Aromatoleum aromaticum EbN1: one gene and its partners. The protein of the gene in region 1 binds, or shares a complex with, the protein of each later gene. Links are inferred from orthologs where the notes say so. Each region holds a gene or a part of one and is shown in the gene's direction. Other genes may lie near its edges.

Region 1 (5,333 bases):
TCATAATTGAGCATTTGCGCGACGAATTCTTCCTGCGTCGGAACGGTGATCAGAGGCACGCCGGCGCGGACCATCGCGAGTTGCCACGCCGCAGTGCCGGCCTTCGTGGCGCCCGCCGCGAGCAGTGCGCCAAATGCTTGCGGAGCCTCGCCGACGGGAAGCGCGACGAGGAAGTTGTTGTCGTCGAGGCGAATGCAGCGCGTGTCTCCCGTTACCGTCTGAGTCGGCGCGGCGGCCGGCACCGCGAGGCCGGCGCGCGCAAGCACTTGGCCCGCCTCGCTGCCGCTGACACCCACGAGCGCCGTTTCGGCGCCGTCATCGGCGAGCTTGACCTTGCTGCGCAGCACGTACATCGACAGCTTCTTCAGCAGCGCTGGCAGGAGGTCGGCGGACATCACGAGCGCGTGACCGTCGGCTTCCTTCCACAGCAGGATGCTGGCGAGCATCCTGCCTTTCGGCGAGTTGAAGCTGGTCCACTGCGCGCCCTCGGCCGAGAGGTTCTTGACGTCGTTCGAGAACAGGTTGTGCAGGAACGGCGCGGAGTCTTCACCGCGGCTGCGGATGATCCCGAGATTGACGAGCGGCACGACGACAGTGGCAGCCGGCGTAAGCCCGGCGTCCGGGGCATCGAAGCGGATGCCGGTGCTTTCGATCGTGGCGCCTTCCGCGATGAGAAAATCGGTCCAGGTCGAATGGGTCCAAGTCGTATTCGTACTATTCGTATTCATGTCGTTAAGCCGGAGTCGAAGAATGCGATGAAGTATTATAGGGTCCGTCCGCCGCCAGCGGTCGCCGGCGCATCGCCTCCGACACGCTGAAGTCCAATTATTTCGCTATCGCATGAAGTCGCTGCTCCTCCGATTGTTTCTCGTCGTCGCACTCGGCGCTGCAGCGAGTCTCGCCGCCGCGTGGTGGTATGTCACGCGTCCGCTGCCGCTCGCCCGGCCGGTCGTCGACTTCACGGTGCAGCGCGGGTTTACGATGCGCGAGACGGCTGCGGCGATCGCCGGTGCCGGTGTCGATGTCGATCCGCGCGTGCTGTACTGGGTCGCGCGGCTCACGGGCAAGGCCGACCGCATTCTGGCGGGCAGCTACGAGGTCCACACCGGGGTCACGCCGTGGCTGCTGATCCTCAAGCTGTCTAGCGGTGACGTGTCGCAGGCTCAACTGCGCCTCGTCGAGGGCTGGAATTTCCGCCAGGTACGGGCCGCGCTCGAAGCAAGCCCCGAACTGATACAGGATACCGTGGGCCTGTCGGAGGCGGAGATCCTGCAGCGCATCGGCGCGACGGAGTCCCATCCCGAAGGGCTGTTCTTTCCCGATACCTATCTTTTCGACAAACAGTCGAGCGCGCTGGCGCTGCTCGCCCGCACGTATCGGGCGATGCACGAGCGGCTCGCGCAGGCGTGGGAGACGCGAAACCCCGATCTGCCTCTCGCGTCGCCGTACGAAGCGCTGATCCTCGCCTCGATCGTCGAGAAGGAAACAGGTCGCGCGGAAGATCGCACGCTCATTGCATCGGTGTTCGTGAACCGCCTGCGCAGCGGCATGCGTTTGCAGACCGATCCGACGGTGATCTATGGCCAGGGCAACGCGTTCGACGGGAATCTGCGCAAGCGCGACCTCGAAACCGACCACGCCTACAACACCTATACGCGCACCGGGCTTCCGCCGACCCCGATCGCGATGCCGGGACTCGACGCGCTGCTGGCCGCGGTCAGGCCGCCGACGACCGATTACCTCTATTTCGTCTCTCGCGGTGACGGCACGAGCGAGTTTTCGACGAATCTGAACGACCATAACAAGGCCGTGAGTCAATACCAGCGGAGAACGGGAAGTTGAGCGGATCGCAGGCGCAGGCACGTTTCATCACGTTCGAAGGCATAGACGGGGCGGGCAAGAGCAGCCAGATCGCGGCCGTCGTCGCGCTGCTCGAGGCACGCGGCCTGTGCGTCGAACAGACCCGTGAACCCGGCGGCACGGCGCTCGGCGAGCGCTTGCGCGAGCTGCTCCTGCACGAGCCGATGCATCTCGAGACCGAAGCGCTGCTGATGTTCGCCGCGCGCCGCGAGCATCTCGCCGCGCGCATCCTGCCGGCACTCGCGGCCGGGCGATGGGTCGTGTCGGACCGCTTTTCGGATGCCACCTATGCGTACCAGGTGGGCGGGCGCGGCCTCGACCCGGCGAAGTTCGCAGCGCTCGAAGCGTGGGTGCATCCGGGCTTCCAGCCCGACCTGACGCTCGTCTTCGATCTGCCACCGGAGGTCGCCGCTGCACGGCTCGCAAAAGGCGGCGCAGAACCCGACCGCTTCGAGCGCGAGCAGCGCGATTTCTTCGAGCGGGTGCGCGCCGCGTACCTCGAACGGGCGCGTATGGCGCCCGGGCGGATCCGGATCATCGATGCCGGAGGTACGGCCGAATCGATCCGCGCCGAGGTCGAGGCGATCGTCGAGGAGTGTTGCCTGCGATGATCCACCCGTGGCTGCAGGAAACCTGGCAGCGGCTCGTCGCGCTCGGTGAACGCCTGCCGCACGCGCTGCTGTTCGTCGGGCCGGCGGGACTCGGCAAGCGCGATCTCGCCGACGCGCTGGCGGCGCGGCTGCTGTGTGCGACGCCTCGCCCGGACGGCTGCGCCTGCGACCGGTGCACGACTTGCCAACTGCGCCGCTCGGGCAACCACCCCGATCTCTTCATGATCGTGCCGGCTGCCGACATGGAAGCGGGCAACGGCGACGAGAGCAGGGAAGGCGGGGAACGCGACATCGGGTCGGCAAAGAAGAAGTCCACGCAGATCGTCATCGAGCAGATCCGCGACCTGCAGCAATCGCTGTCGGTGACCGGGCACCAGAGCGGTCGACGCGTCATCGTCGTCGATCCGGCCGAGGCAATGAACCCATATACCGCCAACGCGCTACTGAAGCTGCTCGAAGAGCCTCCCGCCGGGTGCCTGTTCGTGCTCGTGTCCTCGGCTCCGCGCCGCCTGCTGCCGACGATCCGCAGCCGCTGCCAGCAGTGGAGCTTTTCGCAGCCGGCGACGGACGTGGTCGGGCAGTGGCTCGGCACGCAGGAAGCCCCGGCGGCGGACCTCCTCGCCCTGACCGGCGGCATGCCGCTTGCAGCGCAGCGGTTGGCCGGGCAGGGCGCCGGCGCGCTGCTTGCCCGTTTCGTGCGCGACGTGGCGCAGTTGCCCGCAACCGATCCGCTCCAGCTTGCGGGTCAGTGGGAAGCCTGGCTGAAATCGAAGGAAGCGCTCGCAGCCGGTTTCGGTATCGTGCAGCTGGTCGAATGGATGCAGCGCTGGGTCACCGATCTTGCTTCGCTGCGCCTCGGCGGCCGCGTACGGTTCTTTCCCCGCGAGGAAGAGGTGGTGCGCGCGCTGGCGCAGCGCTCCAACGTGGCCGCAGTGCTGAACTGCTACAATGAATTCGCCCGGATTCGCCGGGTCGCACAGCATCCGCTGAATGCCCGACTGATGCTCGAAGACATGCTGTTGCGCTATGCGCGCGCGCTGGCGGAACCCCGATCATGAGCGAAAACAAACCGAGCGCCGCACGTCCGAGCGTGTTGTCGCTGAACATCAACTCGAAGTCCGCGCTGTACGCCGCCTACATGCCATTCCTCGCGAACGGCGGCATCTTCGTGCCGACGCCGCGGCCCCACCAGATCGGCGACGAGGTGTTCATGCTGCTGCAACTGATGGACGACCCGACGAAGCACCCGGTCGCGGGGAGCGTCGTATGGATCACGCCACGTGGCCCCCAGGGCGGCCGCACGCAGGGGATAGGCGTGCATTTCAGTGCCGACGATTCGGGACGCGCGCTGCGCGGGCGCATCGAGCAGATCCTCGCCGGGCACCTCGGTTCCAGTCGCCCGACCCACACCCTTTGATTCCGCCCGGTTTCCACGAGGTTCGTCGATCCATGTTCGTCGATTCCCATTGTCATCTCGATTTTCCCGACCTGGCCGCGCGTGAAGACGCCGTGCTCGCGACGATGGCGGCCAATCGCGTCGGCCACGCGCTGTGCGTGAGCGTGAAGCTCGAAGACTTCCCGCGCGTGCTGGCGCTCGCCGAGCGTCATGCGAATCTCTTCGCCTCGGTCGGCGTGCATCCCGACAACGACGACGTCGAGGAGCCTGACGAGGCGCGACTCGGCACGCTCGCCGATCACCCGAAAGTGGTCGCGATCGGCGAGACAGGCCTCGACTACCACTGGCAGAAGGACGCTCCCGAATGGCAGCGGGCGCGCTTTCGCACCCACATTCGTGCCGCGCGGGCCTGCAGCAAGCCGCTGATCGTCCATACCCGCTCCGCCGCGGCCGATACGCTGCGCCTGATGCGTGAAGAAGATGCGGCGGGGGCTGGCGGTGTCATGCACTGCTTCACGGAGACGCGCGAAGTGGCCGAAGCGGCGCTCGACCTCGGCTTCTACATTTCCTTCTCCGGCATCGTCACGTTCAGGAACGCGACCGAGCTCAAGGCGGTCGCGCAGTACGTTCCGCTCGATCGCCTGCTGATCGAAACCGATGCGCCGTATCTCGCGCCGGTGCCGCACCGTGGCAAGACCAACGAACCCGCCTGGGTAGTGCATGTCGCCGAAGAGATCGCGCGCTTGCGCAACGAGCCGCTGGAGCGCATCGCTGTGGCGACGACCGAGAATTTCTTTCGCCTGTTCCGCCACGCCCGGAGATCCTGATTCCATGAAGCGAACGATCCTTGCCGCGCTGCTTGCCCTCACGCTCGGCAGTGCCCCCGTCCAGGCCAGCAGCTACGACGATTCGCTGGACGCCGCGCGGCTCGGCGACACCCGGCCGCTGGTACAGCTGCTCAACCGCGGGCTCGATCCGAACACCGTCGATGAACAGGGCAATACGCTGCTGATCCTCGCGGCGCGCGAAGGCCACGCGGACACCGTCGCGGCGATTCTCGAATTCCGGCCGAAGCTCGGCCAACGCAACGCGGCGGGCGATTCGGCGTTGATGATGGCGGTGCTCAAGGGCCATGACGGCGTCGTCGATCTGCTCCTCGAAGCGGGCGCTCCGGTCGATCACGACGGCTGGACGCCGCTGATGTACGCGGCTTTCGAAGGCCGTGCCGCGATCCTCGAACGCCTGCTGGCACAAGGGGCGGATGTCAACGCGCTGGCGCCGAACAAGTCGAACGCGCTGATGCTCGCCGCGCGCAACGGTCACATCGACGTCGTACGCCGGCTGCTGCGCACGGACGTCGATCTCGACCAGAAGAACGATGCCGGCTTCACGGTCGACAGCTGGGCGCAGGCCAACGGCAACACCGACATCGCCGAGCTGGTGCGAACCGAGCGCAGCAGGCGCAC
Region 2 (5,280 bases), 630 kb from region 1 along the record:
CCGGCAAAACGCGAAACCGACACGATGGACACGTTCGTCGAATCGTCCTGGTACTTCCTGCGCTACGCCTCGGCGGACAACGGTCAGGCGATGGTCGACGAGCGCGTCAATTACTGGGCGCCGGTCGATCAGTACATCGGCGGCATCGAGCACGCGATCCTGCACCTGCTGTATTCGCGCTTTTTCACGCGCGCGATGCGCGACGAAGGTCTCGTGAATGTATCCGAACCGTTCACGAACCTGCTGACCCAGGGCATGGTCGTCGCCGAAACCTATTATCGCGACGCCGACGGCGGCAAGAAGCAGTGGATCAATCCAGCCGACGTCGAAGTCGAGCGTGACGAGAAAGGCCGCATCGTCGCCGCAAAACTCACTGCCGACGGCGCACCGGTCGTCATTGGCGGCATCGAGAAAATGGCGAAATCGAAAAACAACGGTGTCGACCCGCAAGCCCTCGTCGATCAGTACGGCGCCGACACCGCGCGCCTGTTCATCATCTTCGCCGCGCCGCCGGACCAACAGCTCGAATGGTCGGACTCCGGCGTCGAAGGCGCGTACCGCTTCCTGCGCCGGGTATGGAGCTTCGGGCACGCTTTCGTCAGTGAGTTCCGTCCCCAATTGCCGGCGGATCGCCAGCTCGACGCTGTCCAACTGCCGGAAGCGCTCGCCGCAGTGCGGCGCGAGATCCACGTCTGCCTCAGGCAGGCGAATTACGACTTCGGCAAGCACCAGTTCAACACCGTCGTCTCGGCCGCGATGAAAATCCTCAATGCCCTCGAAAAGGCGCCGCGTGACGTCGCGGCGGCCCACGCGCAGGTAGCGGAGGAAGGGCTCGACATCCTGCTGCGCCTGCTCGCGCCGATCACGCCGCACGTCGCGCATGCGCTGTGGCAGGACTGCGGCTTTACCGGCGACGTGCTGCATGCGAGCTGGCCCGAACCTTCCGAAGACGCGCTCAGGCAGGACGAGATCGACCTCGTGCTGCAAGTCAATGGCAAGCTGCGCGGCAGCCTCCGGGTCGCCGCCGGCGCAAGCAATTCCGCCATTGAAGCGCTCGCTCTCGGTTCGGAAACAGCGCAGAAATTCATGGAAGGCAAGCCGCCGCGCAAAGTCGTCGTCGTGCCCGGCCGCCTCGTCAACATCGTTGTCTGAGCGATGGTGATGAAGTCCGCCCCTACCCGTCGCCGCCTGGTCCTGGGGTTCGGCACACTGGCGGCCGCTGCGCTGCTCGGCGGCTGCGGATTCAAGTTGCGCGGCCCGCAGCCGCTCGCGTTTTCCAGCATTTACCTCGGCGTCAGCAGGCAGTCAGACCTCGGCGCGGCGCTGCATCGCCGCATCGTCGCAAACGGCAACACGACGATCACGGACGACCCGGCAAAAGCCGAGGTCAGGCTCGAAATCCTGCGCGATCAGACCGAGCGCGAGATCCTCACGCTCACCGGAGGAGGCAAGGTGCGCGAGTATCAGCTCCAGCGCCTCATGAGTTTCCGGCTCGTCGGCCGCAACGGCAACGAATGGATTCCCGTGACGACGATTTCCGCGCGGCGCGAATACAACTTCGACGACGCCCAGATCCTCGCCAAGGAACAGGAAGAAGCCCTGCTGTTCCGCGACATGCAGATCGACCTCATCGACCAGTTGATGCGCCGCCTGGCAGCCGCGAAGCCGTGAACCTGCGTCCCGAACAGCTTTCCGCACATCTGGCAAAGCCGCTCGCCCCGCTCTACCTGCTGCACGGCAACGAGCCGCTGCTGGTGCTCGAAGCTGCCGATCTGGTGCGCGCCGCGGCGCGCCGCCAAGGCTTCGACGAACGTGAAACGCTGGTCGTCGGTCAGGGTTTCCGGTGGGAAAGCCTGAGCGCCGCTGCAGGGAATCTGTCGTTGTTCGGCGGCTCGAAGCTGATCGACCTGCGCATTCCCGGCGGGAAACCCGGACGCGACGGCGGCGACGCCCTTCAGCGTTATGCGCGCAGCCTCCCCAGCGGTATCGTGACGCTGATCACGCTGCCCGAAGTCGACTGGGCGACGCGCAAGACTGCGTGGTTCACCGCCTTGTCGCAACTCGGCGTGACGGTCGAACTCAACGCACCGGAACGCGAACGCCTTGGAGAATGGATCGCGGTCCGGCTGGCGCGGCAAAAGCAGACGGCAAGCCCGGAGGCGCTCGCTTTCATCGCCGAACACGTCGAAGGCAATCTGCTCGCCGCGCACCAGGAAATACTCAAGCTCGGCCTGCTCCATGCGGAAGGAAGCCTCAGCCTCGAGGATGTCCAGAATGCGGTGCTGAACGTCGCCCGCTACGACATTGCCAAGCTGCGCGACGCGCTCGTCGAAGGCGATCCCGTGCGGTGCACGCGTCTCCTCGAAGGGCTGCAGGGCGAAGGCGCCGCACCGCCGCTGGTGCTGTGGGCACTCGCGAACGAAATCAGGATGCTGGCCAAGCTGTGCGCCGGAAAAACGGCTGGCCAGCCGCTTGCAACGCTGTTCAAGGCGGAACGAATCTTCGACGAACGGCGCAAGTACGCGCTAAGCAGCGCGCTGGGGCGGGTTCGAACCGGCACGCTTCGCGCAGCATTGCTGCACGCGGCGAAGATCGACCGCATCATCAAGGGGCTCGCTCCAGGCGATGTGTGGGACGAATTCCTGCAGCTGGCTATGCGACTCGCGCGACGCTGACCGGTCCGCTCACCTCCCTGCAGGCGCGCACACTGGCGGGTGCCGGTCGATCGATGCTTTAATCTTCTTTTGCACGGCAACATCGAGAATCCGATGGACATCCACGACTACATGCAGACTCTGGGCCGCCAGGCACGTGCCGCCTCGCGCGTGCTCGCGACCGCTTCGACGGCAGACAAGAACGCCGCACTCGTCGCGATGGCCGCGGCCATTCGGGAACAGACCGGGGAACTGCTCGCGGCGAACGCACGCGACCTCGACGAGGCGCGCGCCGCGGGACTCGAAGCGGCGCTGATCGATCGCCTCACCCTGACCGCCAAGGGCATCGAGGCGATGGCCGAAGGGCTCGAACAGGTCGCAGGACTGCCCGACCCGATCGGCGAGATCACCGATGTCAAGCGTCGCCCATCGGGCATCCAGGTCGGCAAGATGCGCGTGCCGCTCGGTGTCATCGGCATCATCTACGAAGCGCGCCCCAACGTCACCGCCGACGCCGCGGCGCTGTGCCTCAAGTCCGGCAACGCCGCGATCCTGCGTGGCGGCAAGGAGGCGCTGCACTGCAACCAGGCGATCGCGCAGTGCGTCAGGACAGGACTCGCTGCTGCCGGGTTGCCGGAAACTTCGGTGCAGGTCGTCGAGACCACCGACCGTGCCGCGGTCGGCCACCTCATCACGATGCCCGAGTTCGTCGACGTCATCGTTCCCCGCGGCGGCAAAGGCCTGATCGAACGCATTTCGAAGGAAGCGCGGGTGCCGGTCATCAAGCACCTCGACGGCAACTGCCACGTCTATATCGACCGCGATGCCGATGTGGCGAAAGTCGTGCCGATCGTCGAAAACGCCAAGACGCAGCGCTACGGCACCTGCAACACGGCGGAATCACTGCTCGTCGCCCGTGAGGTCGCGCCGCGCCTGCTGCCGGAAATCGGCCGGATGCTCGCGACGAAAGGCGTCGAGATGCGTGGTTGCGAGCAATCGCTGGCAATCCTGCGCGCAGCCGGGATCGCTGCGGACAAGTTGCGCGCCGCGAGCGAGCAGGACTGGTCGGAGGAATATCTCGCGCCCGTCATTGCGGTGAAAGTGGTCGCCGACCTCGACGAGGCCATCGCGCACATCAACACCTACAGCTCAGGGCATACCGAAGCGATCGTCACCGAAAACTACACCAGCGCGATGCGCTTCCTGCGCGAGGTGGACTCGTCCTCGGTGATGGTCAATGCTTCGACGCGCTTCGCCGACGGCTTCGAATACGGCCTCGGGGCGGAAATCGGCATCTCGACGGACAAGATCCACGCCCGCGGCCCGGTGGGACTCGATGGGCTGACGAGCCAGAAATGGATCGTCTTCGGCAACGGAGAAATCCGCGGCTAAAAAGGCCAGCTGCCGCGTCTCGCCTTCAGCGCGCGCGTCCCGAAGGGCTGCCGCCTGCGACCGCTCGGGGAGCACCTCGTCTCGTCGTCACGGGCGAGGATCCCGACAACCGGAAGCCTGCGGCCGCCTCGCGGGTCCTGAATCTCTCTCGACACTGCATCGCGGACCATGAACCTCCCCCCGACCGCTTCATCCGGCGACCCTTTCGCCGCAATCCTGGCCGTGCCGTTCGGCGCGTTCGGCATCCGGGTTGCGGGAAACGTCATTCACGAGCTCGTCTTCCTTCCCCCGGGCACTCGTGCAATACCGCCTGACTGTGCACTCGCCGAGCGCGCGGTGATCCAGATCCATGCGTGGCTGGAAGACCCGGATCGTCCCTTCGACCTGCCCCTGGCGACACGTGGCACGTTGTTTCAGCGGCGAGTATGGGACGCGATCGCGGCAATCCCGCGCGGCGAGACGCGGCAGTACGCACATCTTTCGAAGGCGCTCGCCAGCGCCGCCCGAGCGGTCGGCCAGGCCTGCCGGGCAAACCCGTTTCCCCTCGTGATTCCCTGCCATCGCGTCGTGTCCGCGACCGGCATCGGCGGATTTGCCGGCGCCTCCGGAGGCTACCTGATCGACGCAAAGCACTGGCTTCTCGCTTTCGAGGCAAACCAGTGAGCAGAACCGAACATCACGCGCCGGAAACGCCGGCCACCCGTTTCCTGAAGCAGCATCGCGTGGCCTATACCACGCATTCCTACGCCTACGAACCTCATGGCGGAACAAAAGTGTCCGCCCGGGAACTGGACGTCGACGAACATGCGATCGTCAAGACGCTGGTAATGGAAGATGAAAGCGGCGCGCCGTTGATCGTATTGATGCACGGCGACCGAAAAGTATCGACGAAGGAACTTGCACGGCAAGCCGGCCGGAAACGCATCGAGCCCTGCACTCCGGAAGTCGCAAATCGCCATTCAGGTTATCTCGTCGGCGGCACTTCTCCTTTCGGCACGCGAAAACGCCTGCCGGTATTCATGGAAAACTCGATCGTCGATCTTCCACTCGTCTATATCAACGGTGGCCGGCGAGGATTCCTGCTCGGGATATCTCCCCGGGAAATTCTGCGAGTATTGCAACCCCGGCTTGTCAGCGCCGGAATCTAGCCCGCACCCGTCCACAGCGTTTTAATTCTCCGGATTTAATGGCAAAATAATTGGCAGTGACCATGAGTATGGATTTTTGCATTTCA
Region 3 (5,303 bases), 2.5 Mb from region 1 along the record:
GGACCGACTACGCCACCGCGTACGCCGGCTTCCAGTGGCCGCAGCTGACCGAATTCAACTGGGCGCTGGACTACTTCGACACGATGGCGCAGGGCAACGACAAGCCCGCGCTGTGGATCGTCGAGGAGGACGGGCAAGAGGCGAAGCTGTCGTTCGCCGAGATGTCGGCGCGCTCGAACCGCGTCGCGAACTGGCTGCGCAGCCAAGGCGTCGTGCGCGGCGACCGCATCCTGATCATGCTCGGCAACGAAGTGCCGCTGTGGGAAACGATGCTCGCGGCGATCAAGCTCGGCGCCGTCGTGATCCCGGCGACCACCTTGCTGACGCCCGAAGATCTGCTCGACCGCCTCGACCGCGGCCAGGTCAGGCACGTCGTCATCGGCAAGGCCCACACTGACAAGTTCGCGGAACTTCCCGGCGACTACACGCGCATCAGCGTCGGCGGCGCGACCGGCGGCTGGCTCTCGCTCGAGGAGGCGTACGCGGCGTCGCCCGAATTCGCGCCGGAAGGCGTCACCCGCGCCACCGATCCGCTGCTGCTGTATTTCACGTCCGGCACGACGTCGAAGCCGAAGCTCGTCGAGCACAGCCATCAGTCCTACCCGGTCGGCCACCTGTCAACAATGTACTGGATCGGCCTGCAGCCCGGCGACCGTCACATGAACATCAGCTCGCCGGGCTGGGCGAAGCACGCGTGGAGCTGCTTCTTCGCGCCGTGGAACGCCGGTGCCTGCGTGTTCCTGTACAACTACAACCGCTTCAACGCGCGCGCGCTGCTCGACGTGTTGGTGAAATACGAGATCACGACGATGTGCGCGCCTCCGACGGTGTGGCGCATGCTGATCCAGCAGGACCTCGCGTCGGTGAAGACGAACCTGCGCGAACTGATCGGCGCCGGCGAGCCGCTCAACCCTGAAGTCATCGACCAGGTGAAAAAGGCGTGGGGCATTACGATCCGCGACGGCTTCGGCCAGACCGAGACGACGTGCCAGATCGGCAACACGCCGGGACAGGTTCTCAAACCCGGTTCGATGGGTCGGCCATTGCCCGGCTACACGATCGCGCTGCTCGACGCCGACGACAAGCCGGCCGAAGAGGGCGAAGTGTCGCTGGTGCTTGCGAAGCGTCCGGTCGGGCTGATGCTCGGCTACGCCGGTGACGCCGAGAAGACCAGCGAGGTCATGCGCAACGGTCACTACCACACCGGGGACGTCGCGAGCATCGACGCCGATGGCTACATCACCTACGTCGGCCGCGCCGACGACGTGTTCAAGGCGTCGGACTACCGCATCAGCCCGTTCGAGCTCGAATCGGTGCTGATCGAGCACCCCGCGGTTGCCGAGGCGGCAGTTGTGCCGAGTCCGGATCCGGTGCGCCTCGCAGTGCCGAAAGCCTACGTGATCCTCGCGCCGGGCTTCGAGGCTGGCAAGGAGCTCGCGAAGGACATCTTCGCTTTCACGCGCGACAAGCTCGCACCGTACAAGCGCATCCGCCGCATCGAGTTCTCCGATCTGCCGAAGACCATCTCGGGCAAGATCAGGCGCATCGAGCTGCGCAGGAGCGAACAGGGCAAGGACGCCTCGACAGTGCGCGGTGCGCTGGAGTTCTTCGAAGAGGACTTCCCGGAGCTGAAGGGCTGATCAACGCCAGGTAACGCCAAAAGGCAAGTGCGGACGGCGGGGCAACCCGCCGTTTTCATGTCCGGAGCCGAGCCGGCGGAGTTTCCTCGAGGAGATCAACCGCCGGGTGCTGCCCGCCGTAAGCTGGTACAATTGCGGCCGTGGCGGGTCTCCCCGCATTGCAGCGCGGTGAACCTGGTCAGGGCCGGAAGGCAGCAGCCACAGCCGTTCCCTGCAAGTGCCGGGGGTCAGGCTCGCCACCCCGAACAATCGCGCGAAGGGCGTCTTCCGATGAAGACGCCCTTCGGCTCATTGGGGCCGGCGGCGCCCGTTTCAGGCCGGGGTGCGCCCTGTCCATGGGGCGGCGGCGCCGCGCGACGAGGGCCGCTCTGCTAGAATCCTGCCATGAGCTATCAGGTTCTCGCCCGCAAGTGGCGCCCGAAGAATTTCGCGACGCTGGTCGGCCAGGAACACGTCGTCCGGGCGCTCAGCCATGCGCTCGCCACCGGTCGGCTGCACCACGCGTGGCTGTTCACGGGCACGCGCGGCGTCGGCAAGACGACCATTTCGCGCATTCTCGCCAAAGCGCTGAACTGCGAGACCGGCGTTACGCCCGAACCCTGCGGCACCTGCGCGGCCTGCCGCGCGATCGACGCGGACCGTTTTCCCGACTACGTCGAGATGGATGCCGCTTCGAACCGCGGCGTCGAGGACATGGCTGCGCTGCTCGACAAGGCGGTGTATGCACCGGTGCAGGGGCGCTACAAGGTCTACATGATCGACGAAGTCCACATGCTGACCGGGCATGCGTTCAACGCGATGCTGAAAACGCTCGAAGAGCCTCCCGAACACGTCAAGTTCATCCTCGCGACGACGGATCCGCAGAAAATCCCGGTGACAGTGCTCTCCCGCTGCCTGCAGTTCAACCTCAAGCAGATGCCGCCGGGGCACATCATCGACCATCTCGGCGGCATTCTCGAGGCCGAGGGCGTGCCCTTCGAAGCGCCCGCACTGCGCCATCTCGCCAAGGCCGCCAACGGCTCGATGCGCGATGCGCTGTCGCTGCTCGACCAGGCGATCGCGCACGGTTCTGGGCGCGTCGAGGAAGAGCAGGTCTCGCACATGCTCGGTACGGTCGGCGACGATCATCTGTACGCGGTGCTCGACGCGCTGGCTGCGGGCGACGTCGCCGGGATGCTCGCCGTGGCCGACCGCATGGAGGCGCGCAGCCTGTCGTTCGACGCGGCGTTGCAGGCGCTCGCCTCGCTGCTGCACCGCATCGCGCTCGTGCAGTTCGCCCCGGCGGCGATCGCCGACGAGGCGGAACGTCAACGTCTCGCGCCGTATGCCGAGGCCTTCGACGCCGAGTTCCTGCAACTCGCCTACCAGATCGCCATCCACGGCCGCGACGAACTGTCGCTGGCGCCGGACGACTATGCGGGCTTCACTATGAGCCTGCTGCGCCTGCACGCATTTCGCCCCGAGCAGCCGGTGGCGCTCGGCAGTCCCGGCGACGCGGCAGGCGGAGGGGGGGCGGGTCGGGCGCGTGTCATCTCCCCGTCGCCACAGCCGGCTGCGAGCCTCACAGCACGGGCGACGGCATCGGGGGCGCCGCGCGACGCGGCGCCGGCAGCAAGATCCCCGGCGGCAAAGGTAATCCCCGCGGAGCATCTGCCACGCGAACGCGCGATTGCCGAAGCCGGGAGGCGTTTGTCGACGCCCGGCAGTGCGGTGGCGGTCGCCGAAAGTCCGATCGAACCATCGAACTCCGTTCCTCCATGGGAAGATCTGCCGCCGGAGGCGTTCGCCGGCGAAACATCGGTGCCGCAACCTGCCTCCTCGGCCGCGCCGGCGCCCGTGCGCCCAAGCGACGCGGAGGTCGAGCGGCCGCCGGCACGAAGCGCGACGGCCCCCGGAAGTGCTGTTCCGCGGCGCGCCGAGCAGCCGGAAGCCACAGTTGCGTCACCGGGCACGACAGGGCTCGACATCGGATCGGCTTTCGCTGCCGGCGAATGGCATGCGATCCTGCGCGTGCTGGGCCTTGGCGGAATGATGCGGGAACTCGCGCAGCACTGCGAATGGATCGGATTTGTCGAAGGTGTGGTGAACCTTCGGTTGTCCGAAACCCATCGCCATTTGCTGGGCATGAATCCGGGACTCCTCGACCGCCTGCAGGACGCGCTTGCGGCGCAGTATGGCGCTCCGCTGCGGCTCAGGATCGAGACCGGCGCGATCGCCGGCGAAACCCCGGCGCAGCGCGACCAGGCAGAAAAACGGGCGCGGCACATCGAGGCCGTGGCGGCGCTCGAGAGCGACCCTTTCGTGCGTGAACTGATCGAACGATTCGACGCGTCCCTCGTGGAAGCGTCGGTAAGACCACTTTGAATTCCTCTTGCGGAGAATCTGGCGATGATGAAAGGCGGAATTGCCGGGCTGATGAAACAGGCCCAGCAGATGCAGGAAAACATGAAGAAGATGCAGGACCAGCTGGCCTCGGTCGAAGTCGAGGGGCAGTCGGGCGCCGGAATGGTCAAGGTGCTGATGACCTGCAAGTACGACGTGCGCCGGGTGACGATCGACGACTCGGTGATGGACGACAAGGAAATGCTCGAGGATCTCCTCGCGGCCGCTGTCAATGACGCAGTGCGCCGCGTGGAAACGACGACGCAGGAGAAAATGGCGGGCTTCACGTCCGGCCTCAACCTGCCGCCCGGGATGAAGCTGCCGTTCTGAATGTCACCTTCGAGTCTCGACGAGCTGATCGACGCGTTGCGCGGCCTGCCCGGAGTCGGGCCGAAGTCCGCGCAGCGCATGGCCTACCATCTTTTGCAGCGCGACCAGCGTGGCGCCGAACGCCTTGCCCGGGCGCTCGGCAATGCGCTCGCGGTGCTGCGTCATTGCGAACGCTGCAACACTTTCACCGAAACCGAGATCTGCCAGCGCTGCGCGAGCCCGCAGCGCGACGCGTCGCTGCTGTGCGTCGTCGAAATGCCGGCCGACCTCGCGGTGATCGAGCAGACCCATGCGTACAACGGCCTGTATTACGTGCTCATGGGCCGTCTGTCGCCGCTCGATGGCATCGGTCCGCGCGAGCTCAAGTTCGACAAGCTGCTCGCCCGCGTCGCCGACAGCACCGTGCAGGAAGTGATTCTCGCGACGAACTTCACGAATGAAGGCGAGGCGACGGCCCACATCGTCGCGGAGCTGCTCGCTGCGCGCGGCATCAGGGTCAGTCGCCTGTCGCGGGGCGTACCGGTGGGCGGCGAACTCGAGCACACCGACACCGGCACGATCGCCCAGGCGCTCGTCGAGAGGCGCCCGCTCTGATTCCCGGCAGCGGCCTGCTGCGGCGCATAAAACGCCGCCTTGCCACCCCGTTCCGGGCCTCGGCGTGCAATGTTAAATACATGATCCGAATACACCTTTGAGCTTTATGCTTTTTATGTTGCGGCCAGTTTGATAGAATCCGGCAGTTTTTTTGTATCCGGAAATGGCTTTCTTTTCAGGAATGATGTCATGAGCGTGGATCAGAAGATGGACAGTGGCCGTCGGCAACTGCTTGTCGCAACCTCGGCGGTCGGTGGCGTTGCAGTGGTCGCGACGGCGGTGCCGTTCGTTGCCAGCTTGACGCCGTCGGATCGAGCCAAGGCGGCAGGCGCCCCGGTCGAAGCGGATATCGGCAAG

Evidence for each region.
Region 2: the proteins of holB (region 1) and holA are in contact, whole or in part, in a cryo-EM structure (PDB 8GIZ), measured with the Escherichia coli proteins. The link is inferred for Aromatoleum aromaticum EbN1 from one-to-one orthologs.
Region 3: the proteins of holB (region 1) and dnaX are in contact, whole or in part, in a cryo-EM structure (PDB 8GIZ), measured with the Escherichia coli proteins. The link is inferred for Aromatoleum aromaticum EbN1 from one-to-one orthologs.

Annotation. Positions count from the first base shown.
Region 1 is NC_006513.1:3,218,467-3,223,799, forward strand. Bases 1,499-4,498 are described here. They hold holB (DNA polymerase III subunit delta'), read left to right. Parts: upstream 1,499-2,467; coding sequence 2,468-3,529; downstream 3,530-4,498. Other genes in these bases: mltG (endolytic transglycosylase MltG), read left to right, coding at 1,499-1,842; tmk (dTMP kinase), read left to right, coding at 1,839-2,471; EBN1_RS15315 (PilZ domain-containing protein), read left to right, coding at 3,526-3,888; EBN1_RS15320 (TatD family hydrolase), read left to right, coding at 3,921-4,498. Outside these bases: CAF17-like 4Fe-4S cluster assembly/insertion protein YgfZ, read right to left, coding at 1-728; more of mltG, read left to right, coding at 841-1,498; more of EBN1_RS15320, read left to right, coding at 4,499-4,694; EBN1_RS15325 (ankyrin repeat domain-containing protein), read left to right, coding at 4,699-5,333. UniProt on the Escherichia coli protein: Part of the beta sliding clamp loading complex, which hydrolyzes ATP to load the beta clamp onto primed DNA to form the DNA replication pre-initiation complex.
Region 2 is NC_006513.1:2,589,314-2,594,593, reverse strand. Bases 725-3,671 are described here. They hold holA (DNA polymerase III subunit delta), read left to right. Parts: upstream 725-1,667; coding sequence 1,668-2,675; downstream 2,676-3,671. Other genes in these bases: EBN1_RS12345 (glutamate-5-semialdehyde dehydrogenase), read left to right, coding at 2,769-3,671; EBN1_RS12355 (LPS-assembly lipoprotein LptE), read left to right, coding at 1,162-1,671; leuS (leucine--tRNA ligase), read left to right, coding at 725-1,152. In the rest of the region: more of leuS, read left to right, coding at 1-724; more of EBN1_RS12345, read left to right, coding at 3,672-4,046; EBN1_RS12340 (methylated-DNA--[protein]-cysteine S-methyltransferase), read left to right, coding at 4,215-4,709; ybaK (Cys-tRNA(Pro) deacylase), read left to right, coding at 4,706-5,194. UniProt on the Escherichia coli protein: Part of the beta sliding clamp loading complex, which hydrolyzes ATP to load the beta clamp onto primed DNA to form the DNA replication pre-initiation complex.
Region 3 is NC_006513.1:702,863-708,165, reverse strand. What follows is about bases 1,545-4,514. They hold dnaX (DNA polymerase III subunit gamma/tau), read left to right. Parts: upstream 1,545-2,024; coding sequence 2,025-4,004; downstream 4,005-4,514. Other genes in these bases: recR (recombination mediator RecR), read left to right, coding at 4,353-4,514; EBN1_RS03310 (YbaB/EbfC family nucleoid-associated protein), read left to right, coding at 4,029-4,352; EBN1_RS03325 (AMP-binding protein), read left to right, coding at 1,545-1,640. Also shown: more of EBN1_RS03325, read left to right, coding at 1-1,544; more of recR, read left to right, coding at 4,515-4,946; petA (ubiquinol-cytochrome c reductase iron-sulfur subunit), read left to right, coding at 5,136-5,303. UniProt on the Escherichia coli protein: Part of the beta sliding clamp loading complex, which hydrolyzes ATP to load the beta clamp onto primed DNA to form the DNA replication pre-initiation complex.